Regions from separate parts of the Psychrobacillus sp. NPDC096389 genome, predicted to be linked through region 2. Evidence: riboswitches for the same ligand, from Rfam matches in the RefSeq annotation. Region 2 holds a riboswitch; the other holds the start of a gene.
What was found. Region 2 has a riboswitch for FMN ahead of ribE (riboflavin synthase). Riboswitches for the same ligand answer to the same signal wherever they lie in the genome.
Positions count from the first base shown of each region.

Region 1: another riboswitch for FMN. It lies ahead of ACIQ38_RS21570 (ECF transporter S component); the one in region 2 lies ahead of ribE (riboflavin synthase).

Region 1 covers NZ_JBIWFB010000012.1:78,967-86,853, reverse strand. Annotated here, with positions in the region: gene ACIQ38_RS21585 (ATP-binding protein) at 1-1,502, shown strand, start outside; gene sigX (RNA polymerase sigma factor SigX) at 1,671-2,207, shown strand; gene ACIQ38_RS21575 (hypothetical protein) at 2,200-3,429, shown strand; FMN riboswitch at 3,724-3,859, shown strand; gene ACIQ38_RS21570 (ECF transporter S component) at 4,018-4,611, shown strand; gene ACIQ38_RS21565 (ferredoxin) at 4,791-5,039, opposite strand; gene ACIQ38_RS21560 (YpbB family protein) at 5,150-6,184, shown strand; gene ACIQ38_RS21555 (RecQ family ATP-dependent DNA helicase) at 6,177-7,592, shown strand; gene ACIQ38_RS21550 (LysM peptidoglycan-binding domain-containing protein) at 7,676-7,887, shown strand, end outside.
Region 2 covers NZ_JBIWFB010000010.1:31,306-39,192, forward strand. Annotated here, with positions in the region: gene ACIQ38_RS19490 (GNAT family N-acetyltransferase) at 1-377, shown strand, start outside; gene ribH (6,7-dimethyl-8-ribityllumazine synthase) at 904-1,368, opposite strand; partial or broken gene ribB (3,4-dihydroxy-2-butanone-4-phosphate synthase) at 1,412-2,014, opposite strand; gene ribE (riboflavin synthase) at 2,037-2,675, opposite strand; FMN riboswitch at 2,825-2,956, opposite strand; FMN riboswitch at 3,101-3,232, opposite strand; gene ACIQ38_RS19510 (SAM-dependent methyltransferase) at 3,313-4,056, opposite strand; gene ACIQ38_RS19515 (aminotransferase-like domain-containing protein) at 4,177-5,598, opposite strand; gene ACIQ38_RS19520 (LysE/ArgO family amino acid transporter) at 5,699-6,301, shown strand; gene ACIQ38_RS19525 (HD domain-containing protein) at 6,431-7,828, shown strand.

The DNA of each region.
Region 1 (7,887 bases), on a different contig from region 2:
TATCCGTTCATGAAGGATTGAACAAGGACGTTTTTCAAGAAAAATTATTGAAGGATAAAGATTTATCTGAAATATATACAACTAATAGCACGATTATTAAAAAGATGCTCATGCCTTCCATGACCGAAGAAAATAGAATGGAAAATTACATCATTCTTGCCTCACCTCTAGAATCTGATAAAGAAATACACGGTGCTGTGTTTATTTATCAAAGTTTAGAAGTAGTGAATAAGACGTCGAACCATACGACGCGTATCGTCTTTTTATCTGGTTTTATCGCATTATTACTAACAACTTTGTTCTCATTCTTTTTATCTTCCCGTATTACGTCTCCACTTAGAACAATGCGAGAAGCTGCTTTGGAACTTGCAAAAGGGAATTTCGAAACGAAAGTTCCATACGTACAAAAAGACGAGATTGGAGAGCTTAGCATCGCCTTTAATCGTATGGGTAGCCAATTGAAGGACCATGTCGAAGTGATTAGCCAAGAAAAAGAACAACTTTCTAACATTTTGACATCTATGACGGACGCAGTTATTACATTTAACAAAGACTTTAATGTGCTAGTAAGTAATCCGCAAGCCGATCAATTAATCGTTCATTGGCATGAACAGAACGAAGTGGCTGGTCAATCTAATTTGCCTGCGGAGTTATACCATTTACTCGATCACGTATTCCATCAAGAAGAAGAAATTGATGAGGAAATTGAAATACAAGGTTCTTATTTTTCCGTCTCTGTTAGTCTTCTTTATAGTAAAGACTCAGTTCGTGGAGCTGTCGTAGTACTTCGTGACATGACCGAACAACATCGTTTAGATAAAATGCGCTCGGACTTCATCGCCAATGTTTCGCATGAACTTAGAACACCTATTTCAATGTTGCAAGGATACAGCGAAGCGATTATCGACGAAGTAGTAACAACAGAAGAAGATAAACAAGAAATGATTCGAATAATCTATGATGAATCGAAACGAATGAGTAGATTAGTAACGGAATTATTAGACTTAGCTCGTTTGGAGTCAGGATATTTAAGTATTTATAAAGAAAAAGTGTCGGTTCTACCAACCATTGAGCGTATTACACAAAAGTTCGATCAAATCGCTAAAGAAAAAAATATTCGTTTGTATTTCGAGCATACATTATCGGATACGATTCATTTACAACTCGACGAGGATCGTATGGAACAAGTACTCACGAACTTAATTGACAATGCACTTCGACACACCCCGAAAGAAGGGTCTGTGACTGTTAAGCTATCGAAAACAGCGGGGCAGATAATAATCGAAGTGAAAGACACGGGATACGGCATTCCAAGTGAAGATTTACCGTATGTGTTTGAACGTTTTTATAAGGCGGATAAAGCTAGAACAAGAGGAAAAAGTGGAACGGGTCTTGGGCTTGCCATTGCGAAAAATATTGTCGAGCGCCATGATGGACATCTATCCGTTGAAAGTGAAGTGGGGGTTGGCACGTCTTTCATTATTAAACTACCTTTAAAGTAAATAAGTAGGGGAGGGCTCCTACTTATTTACTTTAGGCGTCCGGCAAATGTCCCAGATTTTGAATTGCAATACTGCATTTCAAATTTTGGACACAATTACGTCAAGGCGCAATTGATTGTGTAACAAAACAGTACATGAAACGACTAATTATAAGAACGGGGGGAGCTTATGAATGACTCCGTTTTCCACCGCTTGTATGATAGCTATCATCAAGATGTATTTCAGTTTCTTATTTATTTGGTAAAAAATAGGCAAACTGCGGAAGACTTGGTCCAAGAAGTATATGTACGGGTATTAAGGGCTTACAGTAAGTTTGAAGGAAAAAGTTCGGAAAAAACATGGCTGTTTTCGATCGCTAAAAATGTAGCGATTGATCATTTTAGAAAACAAACAGTCCGAAAAAAACGCTTGTTTGAGTCATTTGACTGGGAGAACATGCAGCTTGTATCAAACGACATGTTACCAGAAGATGCTGTACAACTAAACGACGAAATGAAAACATTGCTTATAGCTCTGGATGATTGTACGGGTGATCAAAAAATGGTCATTATAATGCGTTATTTCCAAGAGCTTTCGATTACAGAAACAGCACAAGTATTAAGTTGGACAGAAGGGAAAGTGAAGACAACGCAACATCGTGCGATAAAAGCACTTCGTGAACGATTATCTGCGAAAGAAGAGGAGGGTACTGTTCATCATGAGTGATCGAAGAGTAGAAGAAGAAACAGTTGATGAGCTTTTAAAAAATATGCCCAAATTTACAGATCATCGTTCCAAAGAAGAAGTGTATAATCGGGTAAAAATAGAAATAAATGCTCAAGTCAAAGAAGAAAAAAGAAAAATAACTGCGGTGTCGTTTTCTAAATGGATGCCTTTTATCGTTTCTGTTGCTGCTATTGTACTTCTAACATTTCTTGTTTCTTCCTATACGAATCAAGAACAGTTAAAGATGTCTCATGAAAGTGCATACGATAAAACCGAGTCAAAAGAAAATATGCGCTCTATGGAACAAGATGCAACAGCTGATCCGGCAAGTGAAATGACGACAATGTCAGCAAAGATAGACACTCCTTTAGAGTTAATCCCCTTCCATCAAACGACCTCAGTTTACGAGGATAATGTGAATGGAGGAACCGTTTTTCATTTTTCTTTAGTAGAAAATGCATTAACCGTTCCAATTACAGTTATTATTCCAAAAGAACGAATCGAAACAGATTTTCCAGGGGTGACTCCAACTAGTTTACAATTATATGAACGATATGCAAATAGAATTGATGAGGAAGCGTTGGGATTCATGGAATATCATCCATATAAAGGGCATTTCGAAGTGGAAGGAAAACAGTTGAAACATTTTTTACCTACTGACCATGGATATGATAGAGCTTCCGGAACAACGACAACTTATGGTCAATCTATAAATGAAATATTTACGGATTTTGATACATTTTTAAAAGTAAATGAAGACGGCTCACCTTTAGAATGGGATCAAGCCGGAGAGTTATCGAAGCCTAGTAAATTACCAGGCTCTTTAGGTCATCATAATTATTACATTTATCACTCCACTAACGGGGAAGATTATCTGGCTCCTAGTTATGGTGCTTCCTTTGAAACTCTTTCAGACGCCTTGTTGGCGATGAAAGATGCCGGGAATGATTTTTATACTTCGGTGATTCCGTCCAAGGTTTCTTACAAATTTGTAGAGCAAGATGGCGTGGGAGTTATACAATTTGATGAGCCTCTTGATTTAGAAGCGTTGGACCCATTTGCAGCAACCAGGTTACTAGAAGCATTAGCCTTAACTGCTGCCAGTTTCGGTGAAGAAGTAAAGTTAGAAAATGTAGTGCAACAACAATGGGCAGAATTCGATTTAACGAAGCCTCTCCCAGTTCCAATAGGACCGAATGGTTTTATCATGAGTGATGAATAATTTTTGTTTTGAGGTGTGTGGGAGTATTGACTAGGTCATGACTTCCGCGCATTTTTTCTCTTTAGGTGGATGTTTGTTGTTGGAATGAGTGGAAGAGGGGGTTTAATGCTCGTATGGCGAGGGTGAATGCTCGGATAGAGCGAATCATTGCTCCTTCATTTTCTTCTACACTTATAATGCATAGTAAGTCAATATGTTTTAATTGTTTTTGAGCAACTGTATTGCATTACATACAAAACTTTGATAAGATGTATTTAATTCAAGATAAAGTGCTTGAAGGACAATAAAATATTGATTCATCTTCGGGGCAGGGTGTAATTCCCGACCGGCGGTATTAGAACATGTTTCTTGAGCCCGCGAGCCGTTAAGTTAAGGTTGATTTGGTTAAATTCCAAAGCCGACAGTATAGTCTGGATGGGAGAAGGTGAAGGTGCAGTCGTTTTTCGTATACACTCATACGGATACGCTTATTTAAGTGGACCTTTTTCTCCTTTAAGCCTAGCAATAGCTTAAGGGATTTTTTGAGTAAAAGAAAACGTGCTGAACCTTTCTTCTTGTGGAGTGAATCGCAAAAGGAGAGAGGATTTTATGTTAAAAGGTAAGACGCGAATGCTAATTGCAATCGCCATGTTAAGTAGTATTTCTTTTGTACTAATGTTACTTGCATTTCCACTACCAGCACTACCAGCTTATTTGAAAGTGGATTTTAGTGACATTCCAGCACTAATTGCAGCAATTACGATGGGACCTATTGCTGGTATTCTCGTAGCATTTTTGAAAAATGTATTAGATTGGTTGTTCTCTGGTAGTCCAACTGGCGTTCCAGTAGGGCATATGGCGAACTTTGTTACTAGTATTTTATTTTTAGCGCCAGTTTATATAATTTACCGAAAAGCTACATCTTCCAAAGGTATTACGTACGGGCTAGCTTGCGGGACAATTTCAATGGCAATCGGGATGAGTGTACTAAATTATTATGTATTTTTACCAATGTATGCTTATTTCTTGAATTTCCCAATGGAAACAGGAACAGCCTTATTTAACTCGATTATTTTCGGTATTTTACCGTTCAATCTTATAAAAGGTATTTTAGTAGCTGTAGTAATGATTGTTTTATTCAAGAGAATGAAACCGATACTTGATAAAATTTCACATTCATTTGGCACTGCCAATATCAACTAAAGAAAAGGCTGTTTCTCTGTAATAGGAGAAACAACCTTTTTTTCTTGGATTAATTGAAACATATGTTCTTTTGTGTTATATTGGATTTAAAGTAAGTAATGATAATATGCACTGAGGAAAAATAAAAAACGTGCAAGGCTTTTTAAAGACCTTCCACGTTTCAAATAAGTTTATCTATACTATTCAAACTTTAATGCGTCGCCTTCGAATGATTCCTCTGCTACTTTAATAGAGTCTGTTGGGCAACCTTCAAATGCATCTTCCATATCCTCTAGTAGTTCATCTGGAACTTCTGTTGTCCCCATGTTATCATCTAAAATAACGAAAGCAATCCCTTCGTCATCATAATCATATATATCTGGTGCAGCAGCGCCACATGCGCCACATGCGATGCATGTATCCTGATCAACAATTGTATATTTAGCCATTCCTATATTCTCTCCTTTATATCTGCTTTCACGAATCTGCTATCTTATTCATTCTAAAGATATTTTCGCTACATTTCAACCAAAATACTTTCAAATGTGAGGGATTTCCAGTGTATTTTCAACTACTACTCTTATTCATTATATACCAATTCCAAGGCGAACGGTCATCTACAGCTCCTTATTATTTGTTAAAAGGAAAAAAATCCGGTCAAACTATACAAGATGTGACATATTTTAGTCTTCATCCATACTTTGGTCTCTATCCAAAACTATCAAAAGAAATATATGAGGTGGAAATAGAGAAACTCCTTGCAGAACGGCTTATCGTCATGAATGAATCTACTTTGGCTATTACGGAAAAAGGATTGCACAAAATAGTTTCAGCAAGACGTCCTTTGTACAATGGATGGATTCTTCGAGGGAAAGAATTTGTTTTTTGGGCACGAGTAGAATTAATCGTTCAAACATTATCCCAGTTCCAAGGAAATGAAAAAAAGTTTGTGCCCGTACAAAAAAGTAATGACGTTCATCAGTTTGTCAAAGAGTTTTTACAACAAAGAGATTTTCAATCGAGTTCTTTTGGAGCAAATTTCAAACAACAATTATTCGGTCTACTCGAAAATCCTCAATTACTCGAAATCCATCGGCATTTGTTTGTTTACCGATTAAGCGGGTACAAAAATAGTGGGCTTACTTGGGAGCAACTTGCAAGTCACCATCAAATGACTGTCTTAGATGTAAAGTTTTTATTTATCGAATGCTTACATATTTTATTAAATGATATAACGGAAGAAAAATACCCAGATTTCCATGCATTAACAAAGGGTATTTATGTTCAAACGACTCTAACCGAATCTGCTTTAAAAACAAGTAATTTATTTGGAAAAGGCTATTCGATTGAGCAAATAGCTAGTATGCGTTTTTTGAAGGAAAATACAATTGAAGACCATGTCATTGAAATTGTTTCGGCAGATCCAAATTTTCCGATTCATTCCTTTATTGCAGATGAACAGATTCAACAAGTGCTACAAATAGCGCGGGAACGGCAAACAAAAAAGTTAAAAACCATTCGAGAACAACTTCCCGAATTAAGTTATTTTCAGATTAGATTAGCGCTAACGAAAGGAGGGGAAGTAAATGGATAAATTGACAGAAGTATTGACCCGAAAATTTGGTTACGATTCGTTTAGGGAAGGGCAAAAAGAAATTATCGAACAAGTTATAGCAGGACAAGATGTCGTAGCTATACTACCAACCGGTATGGGGAAATCGTTGCTATACCAATTGCCAGCTTATTTGATGGAAGGGGCTGTCGTCATTGTTTCTCCTTTACTATCTTTAATGCAAGATCAAGTAGAGCAATTAAAAATAATAGGAGAGAAGCGTGTTGTAGCGATAAACTCTTTCTTATCTTTTGAACAAAAAGAGATGGTTTTTCGACATTTATCGGCTTACAAATTTATTTTTACCTCCCCAGAAATGTTGCAAAATGAGCGTTTTAATCACGCTTTATCTACTATCCGTATCGCTTATATTGTAGCGGATGAAGCACATTGTATTTCCCAATGGGGATTTGACTTTAGGCCGGACTATTTAAGGATCGCCAAATGGTTACAACAATTTAGGCAAACAAATGTCCTCGCTTTAACTGCAACGGCAACCGGGAACGTAGTAAAGGATATTAAATCTACCTTATTAATGAGGGAGCCGTATGAATACATTCATTCCCTTGACCGACCTGCCATTGCATATGAGGCGGTAGAGGTACAAGATACGAAAGAAAAGCTTGGGTGGATCATCGGCAGAATTACGTCTACAAGCGGTCCTGGTATTTTATATTCGCAGTCGCGTAAAAAAACAGAAATGTATGCGAATGAATTACAAAAAAGAGGAATCAGCGCTTCTTATTATCATGCCAAAATGGAACAAGATGATCGTATTTTAGTCCAGCAACAGTTTCAACAAGGGCAGCTAGAGTGGATATGTGCGACAAATGCTTTTGGGATGGGAATACATAAAGATGATATTCGACAAATTATTCATGACCATATTCCGACATCTATTGCCAGCTATATGCAAGAAGTAGGAAGAGCAGCGCGGGACGGGAAGCAATCGATTGCTTCTTTGCTATTTACCGCAACGGATGTGGAGCAGGCTTTCTATGTCGCCATGCAAGACTTCCCGGAAGAAGCAGACATCCGACTGGCCTATGATTCCGATCAAATGCAACTCCAATTACCGGAAACGACCGCTAGAATATTGGAGTATTGGAAAGAAGAGTTAACAGAACAAGAGACGACACAACTTTTCCAAACGATAAAACAAAAGAAATGGACAGAAATTTTAAGTTTGTACACGATGCTGCAAAACGAACGATGTATAAGAGAACAGCTCTTGCACTATTTTGATGAACAATTAATAAATCGTCCTATGCATTGCTGCTCCAAATGTTCGCTTCGTTTGAACGAAATTGTAGCGAATAGAAAACAAACGACGGAAAAAATGGGAGAGCTGGATTGGAAAATGCGATTAGATGAACTACTACGCGCTTAAAATAGATGAGAAGTTTACTTTTTCAACAAAATTCGGCATAATAATAGTAGTAGAGATAATGGCAGAAATGGAGTTTGAAAAATATGAATCAAGACGACTATCAAAAAAAAATAGATGAACATAGACAATCCATTGGGGTTGAGGACGATCAAGTAGAACTTAGAAGTCGTAGAAGATCCCATTCTGGAAAAAAAGCGAAGAAAAAGTCTAAAAACGTGTTAATTCCAACATTATTTTTTATCTTTATACTAATTCCAGTTTGTACTTTTCTATATGTGCAATTTATTTACACGCC
Region 2 (7,887 bases):
TCTGCTCCCGGGGAAAAGGGCTTGGAGGTATGATTTGGCATATAGCAGTCCACCCTGACTTTTCCAGGAAAGGAATCGGTCAACAATTACTAGATGTTGCTGCAACTAAAGCAAAAGCAATTGGATTAAATCGTTTCGAAGCCTGGACACGTAATGATCTTTGGGTTCAGAATTGGTATGAGAAAATGCATTTTATGAATGTTGATTCCTATTATCATATTTATTTTGAAAGAGATGAGATGAATCAACAAATTCAAAGTAAGATACCAAAGTTACATCTGGTGAATGCTTTTGCACATTATGTCGGCGAGGATATAGAGCAATTTAACAATAACAAGCGGATTCATCAGTGTGTTTGTTTTGAAAAAAACTTTTAATCTTAATCTAACTATGTAAATCATTCTTGTTTTCACAAAATAATCGGATGCGATTGTGCGTCATAAAAAGTTGAATGTAGTGTCCGCTGAACACGACAAACCAGTCTAGGCTGACGAGTTCAGCGGATTTTAATTCTTATTATTCCAAATAGATACTAATACTATAGTCGTCTCACATCTAAGTGAACTTGTTGTTACAAGATTTAGTAGCTCTCATCAGTAATTTAGTTGCTTTCACTCTGATTTGGTTGCCTTCTAAGTAGAACTGGTTGCTTTCATCAGCTGTTTGATTACCCTTATCCATTCTTTGGAAGTTTGTAATGAAATGTGAGACCCTGCAGGAGCGTTAGCGACGTAGCGCTCGCCGAAAAATCCCTAATTGAACTTTATACGACGCACTTTTCCTATATCTCGTACAATAAAAATGGCCCACCTTATAAAAGTTGTCGACATGTATATATTCATAGTTTCCTAAGCAGTAAAAAGACAGACTGATTACAGTCTGCCTCATGCTTTCCAAATTTACTTAAAACAAACGATTCAAATTAGCCATTTCAATAGCAGACACCGCAGCATCATAGCCTTTATTTCCAGCTTTTGTCCCTGCACGTTCAATTGCTTGTTCAATCGTTTCTGTTGTTACAATACCGAACATTACTGGAACACCTGTAGTTAGCCCAACACTTGCAATTCCTTTTGCTGTTTCATTACATACATAATCATAGTGCGTAGTGGAACCACGAATAACAGAACCTAAACCGATAATGGCGTCATATTTTTTCGTTTCGGCCATTTTTTTCGCGATAAATGGGACTTCAAATGCACCTGGTACCCATGCAACATCCACATTATCTTCTGAGACACCGTGACGTTTCAAACCGTCTATTGCACCATCTAATAATTTACCATTGATAAATTCATTAAATCTGCCTACTACTACCCCAATTTTTAAATCCGTTCCGATTAATGTTGCTTCAAATACTTTACCCATTCTTCATCTCTCCTCTTTTTCTATTTTAAGCGAATGCTTTGGTCTCTTGTTTCGAGCGATAATTTACTAATGCTTCAATCGTTACAAACTTCAAATCATGTGCTTCCGCAATTGTATGTAATTCCGGAACTCTTGCCATAGTGCCGTCTGTACTCATAATTTCACAAATTACTCCAGCAGGTTGAGCCCCACAAAGTTTTGCGAAATCGACAGCGGCTTCAGTATGCCCTGGACGCTCGAGTACGCCCTTATCTTTCGCGATAAGTGGAAACACATGGCCGGGTCGGCGGAAATCCGAGCTGACTGATGCAGCATTGAACATTTGTAAAATCGTTTCAGAGCGCTCAAAAGCACTAATACCGGTTTCTGTCGTTTTATAATCGATACTAACCGTAAATGCGGTTTGATGATTATCGGTATTACGTGTAACCATCGGATGTAAATCGAGTCGATCCGCTAGTTTCTGTGTAATTGGCGTACAAATCAGCCCGCGGCCATATGTTGCCATAAAGTTAATATTTTCTGGTGTTGCATAATCCGCCAGTACAAGGAAATCTCCCTCGTTTTCACGACTTTCATCATCTACAACGATAATTATTTTCCCTTTTTTTAAATCCTCGATTGCTTCTTCAATTGTATGGAACATATAAAATACCTCCTTTAACTTGTTAAAATCCGCTTTGTCTTAAAAAGTCCATCGTAATTGGCGAGCTTTCTTTCTTTCGATCCAAATGGTTGATCACATATTTGCCAAGTAAATCATTTTCAATATTAACGACATCCTGCTCTTTTTTTATCCCTAATATTGTTTCGCTAAAAGTAAGTGGAATAAGTGAAACGGTGAGCTGTCTCGGCTGAACATCGAAAATAGTTAAACTAATGCCATCGATTGCAACAGAGCCTTTCAGCATACAGTACTTACTCAGTTCTTCACTAATACCAATGTCTACATATACCGCATTTTCTACTTTTCTTTTTCTTAAAATAACGCCCGTTCCGTCCACATGGCCCGAGACAAAATGACCGCCAAATCGACCGTTTGCAGGCATGGCACGCTCCAGGTTAACGACATGTCCCGTTTGAAGAGAACGAATGCTTGTTGACTTCACGGTTTCTGGCATGACATCTACTGTAAATAGATTGCTGGAAAACGAAATGACTGTTAAGCACACCCCATTCACGGAGATACTATCGCCTAAATGAATATCCTCTACAATCTTTTGAGATTCCAATGTTAACTGCATGCTATTAGGACCGCTTTTCATCGATTTAACCTTACCCAAGTCTTCTACTATTCCCGTAAACATATAAACACCTCTTTTCTATTAAGAAATTTTGTGCAAAAAGAAAACCCCATAGATCAGCTCTAAGGGGTTAGTTTTGGGAAATTATGTTTTACGCATCGACAAATAAACCTTTTTGGGTGTTTTTTTACCACATAAGGTAATAATGGTCGTACATCCTTCTCCCATCCAGACTATACTGTCGGCTTTGGAGTTGCACCAAATCCTGCCTAATATTAGGCTCACGGGCTTAGAATTGCTTCATCACCGTCGATTGGGAATTTCACCCGACCCCGAAGGAATACACTTGTATGAAATTTAGGGTTTTATGGCAAAAATAAAACCCCATAGACATATCTCTACGGGGTGATTAGGAAATTTATGTTGAAAGCATCACTAAATAAACCTTTAGAGGTGTGTTTTACCCCATAAGGAAATAAGCATACTTGCACATCCTTCTCCCATCCAGACTATACTGTCGGCTTTGGAGTTGCACCAAATCCTGCCTTAAAAAGGCTCACGGGCTTAGCAATTTCTGCATCACCGTCGATTGGGAATTTCACCCGACCCCGAAGGATTATTCATCTATAAAACGTAGTATAACACTTGGAGATTAAAAATTCACGCTAAATAACTTAAACAACATTGAAAATACTAAATATTAGAAGCCTGGCACTAGTTTTACCATATAAGACATAGCCTCACCTAACTCTACATTTTCATGATACTCCCAAGTCGTGTAGTTCATCGCACCACCAGGTTTTATATCAACAAGCTTAAGGCCTATATCTTCTAATAACATGTTTAAATCTTGAGGAGAATAACATCTTAAAGATTGAGTGACTTTTTCATCTCCATCAAACCAAGTATCTAACATGCGACAACCCATAAAATCAAAATCATATTTTCGAGGCTTACTTCCAACCATCATCTCTTGACCTGCAACACTTGCCCAATACCAAGGCGTATAGATATCTATTAAGATACATCCATCTGGTTTTAGCCACTTGCCCATCCGTTTTAATAATTTTCGTTGATCTTGATCCTCCCCAACTCCAAATCCATCTAAATAACAAACAACGTCAAAGGATTTAGAAAGTTCGATCTCATAAAAGTCCTCTTCCAAGATTTCAAGATCACCTATTAAATCATGTTCACTTTTTAGCTTTCTCATGAAGTCAACTCGGGATGGCACTAACTCAACCGCCGTAACATCATATCCTTTTTTAGCAGCCGTTATGGCAAATTCCCCGCCTCCAGCACCTAACTCTAAAATAGATTGGAAAGGTTTAGAAGCTAAAGTCTCTATTTTCGTCAATATTTCCTCATGCTCTTCGTTTGGACCTGTTAAACCTTCTGCATATAATCGAAATTGTTTATCGTAAAAATTTTTTACCCATTCCATCCTGAACACTCCTTATTCAACAGTTTTTATTCAATAAGGTCGATCAGAATGGATCAATTGTAAAGCAACATGTATTGTCCTCCAATAACTTGTAATTTAATAGATTATAACACAGACTTTTCAGAAATCTATATTATTTAATATGATATGCAATCCTTTTTCTAACTCTTCCATTGTAGCGTAAGCATAGGAAAGGCGAATATGATGCAAATCGCTCGGATCGTATATATAACCAGGATTGATAAGTACATTTTCCTTTATGAGCTTCAAAAATAGCGCTTTATTTACAATTGGCTCGTTGAATCTTAGCCAAATATAGAATCCTCCTTTTGATTTCTCCCATGTAGCAATTGGACTAAAATCTTTTTCAAGAATAGTTTCTACGAATAAAGCACGTACCTTTAATTGCTGGCGCAAGTTCGCAACATGTTCCTCATATAACCCAGAAGAAAGCCAATGAGCGACAATTTCTTGTGAAAAGGCACTGGATCCATAATCTGTTTGCATTTTAATGTCAGCCAGTCTATTAATTACGGCTTCAGGAGCGACCACCCAGCCGATTCTTAAACCTGGGCTTAATGTTTTGGACACGCTTCCTATATACAAAACTTGCCCTGTTTGATCCAAAGACTTCATGGCAGGTAGGGATTCCTCAAACAATAATTCATGATACACATCATCTTCAACGATTGGTATTTGTAATGCCGTACATATATCCAAAAATCTTTTGCGCTCATCCAACGTTAAACTGCTACCTGTCGGATTATGCAAAGTGGGTATGGTATAGAAAAGCGATTGTTTTTTTCCTTTTGCAGCTTTCAGTGTTTCAGCTAAACGTCCATTCTGCTCGATGGACACCATTTGCATACCAGCGGATTGAAACGGGTGAACTGAATTTAAATAAGATGGATGCTCTTGAAAGATGATCGATTGCTGTTCCAATAAGCCTACCGATATTAATTGCAAAGCTTGCAATGCCCCCGAAACAATCAAAATGCCGGCCGGCGAAGTATGTATTCCCCTTTTCTTCAAATAGTCACTTAAAATGTTTCGTAGTCTTTTACTTCCTTTCGGTTCGGAATAACCGATATCACGTGCCTTTAATGAAATAGATTGAAGTGACTGTTCTAAAAGCTTGGCAGGCAATAAATCCGGAGAGAGCTCACCTGTACCAAGTCTAATCATAGAGGAATCTTGTTCATATTCATTTATGAGCTGGATTGTATGATAATTGGGCTTATGGATACTCGCTTCTATGTGCTTATGCCAATTAGGCTGTGATTTATTTAGCAGCATATTCCAAGAATTATTCGATACAAAAGTACCAGCCCCTCTTTTCATTTCAAGCAATCCATCCGCTTTTAATTCGTCAAGAACTTCTATAATCGTACTTCGATTCACTTCTAACAGCTCGGCTAACTTACGTTGAGGGGGAAGTTTCATACCGACTGTCCATTCCCCACGACTTATAAGTGTTGTCATCCAATCCACAATTTGGACATGGAGGGACAAATGCGAATGGCGATCTGGTTTCCAGTTCAAAGTATCGCTCCTTAAATTGGTTGGTTCATAAACCATCCAATTGGTTGTTTTCTTATAGTTGTAACATAGCTAAACTAGTTATGGAAGGGAGTTTTTGAAATTGGAAGCAATATTACACGGAATCTTATTAGCATTTGGACTTATATTGCCTTTAGGGGTACAAAACGTTTTCATTTTTTCACAAGGTGCCACCCAACCAAGTTTGTGGAAAGCTTTTCCCGCTGCTATTACAGCTGCACTTTGTGACACCTTACTAATTGTACTTGCGGTATTTGGTTTGTCCGTCATTGTCTTACAATTGGAAGGATTGCGATTAGGGCTAATGATTGTTGGAATTATTTTTCTCCTGTATATGGGATACTCGATCTGGAGATCAAAGCCTGCCAGCCTGGAAGCGGGAAAAAGTTTAAAAGCAAAGAAGCAAATTGTATTTGCCATGTCCGTTTCCCTATTAAATCCACATGCTATTTTAGATACGGTCGGTGTCATTGGAACTAGCGCTTTAAAATATGTTGGAACAGAGCAATTATTGTTTACAGCGGCTTGTATCGTTGTATCTTGGTGTTGGTTTTTTGGATTGACAATTGCAGGTGCAACGATGAAAAAACTCGATGGGACAGGTAAGCTGATGACTATTTTCAATAAATGCTCCGCTGTTTTTATATGGTGTACTGCGGGTTATCTATTAATAAGTTTGTTCTAAACACAAAACGTCCTAAAGCCAGCTACTGCTTTGGGACATTTTCACTTCATATTATCCGATAGTTCTGAATAGAAACACTTTATTTCTTCGATTACTTCTGTATAATATGTTAAAAATGAGGTGAATCCGGTGATTGATCAAGTGAAAGAAATGCTGAAGCAAAGATGCAAATATTTATCTAATGTGGAAATTTTGCAATTACATGAGGCAATGGAATTTGCGGAAAAAGCGCATAGTGGACAAAAAAGAGCAACTGGAGAACCATATATCATCCATCCACTTGAAGTAAGTTTAATTTTAGCAGAATATAAAGCAGATATTATATCTCTAATATGCGCATTGCTACACGATGTGGTGGAAGATACGGTAATTCCTTTGTCTGAGATTGAACAGCATTTTGGTACACAAGTTGCTTTCATTGTGGATGGTTTAACAAAGTTTGAGAAAGGGACAATTGAAAAGGAAGAATACGGTGCTGTTAATACAGAAAAGCTTCTTTCAACTGCTATGATAGATATTCGTGTAGCCGCCATAAAGCTGGCGGATCGTCTACATAATATGAGAACCCTTGCAATTAAAAGAATAGAAAAGAAAATACCGTATGCAAATGAAACATTATTATTCTTCTCTCCACTTGCCGAAAAGGTTGGATTATATAGACTACAAGAGGAGTTAGAAGATTTAGCATTTAGTTATCTAAATTCAAGTCGATATAAACAATTTAAAAAGTTTATGGAAGGTCATACGGAACGCAATTCTACGACTTTTCATAAGTTCATTGAAAAATTTCAAAGCAGCGATCCACATAATGTCATTATTCATAAAGAGTGTCGGAAACTACCTCTCTTTAAGTCATATAACCTAATAAGTGAAGGCCATCATATTTCTGATCTTTTTACAATTCATGTCACAACTAAAACTGCACTTAATTGTTACACTGCTCTTGGAATTATCCATTCCATATTTGAACCCGTGCCTGATCAATTTATGGATGAAATAGCGATTGAAAAGCATCCATTTTTAAAACATCTTAAAACAAAGGTGAAAATGAATAATGATATTATCCATGTCATTATTCAGGATGAAAGAACGCAAAGCTTCTATGAAAATGGAATCTTTGTCAATATACACGAAACCGATATGCAATTTCTAAGCGAGAAACTTTTAGGAAACTCTATTCACTCTGTAAAATCTATCGCAAATAATTCGATAGCTTTTTGTGAGTTAATTTCATTTGAATTATTTCAAAAAGAAATAACTGTGTTCACACCAAAAATGGACGTGATCACACTACCAGTAAACTCCAATATTATTGATTTTGCATACGCAATAAATCCTTCACTTGCAAGCAAAATGACCTTTGCCAAAGTAAATGGTGAAGTACAATCCCTTCAAACAACATTACAAGATATGGACATTGTCGAAATCCACACAAAAAATAAAATTACGGCAAACGCTAAATGGTTACTCCACGTACAGACATCAAAGGCTGTAAAAGAAATAATGGAAGTTGTTGATGAGTGTTGAGTCAAAAAAAAGGAACAATTAAAAACACAAAAATATTTTGTAACCTAATCAATTCACTT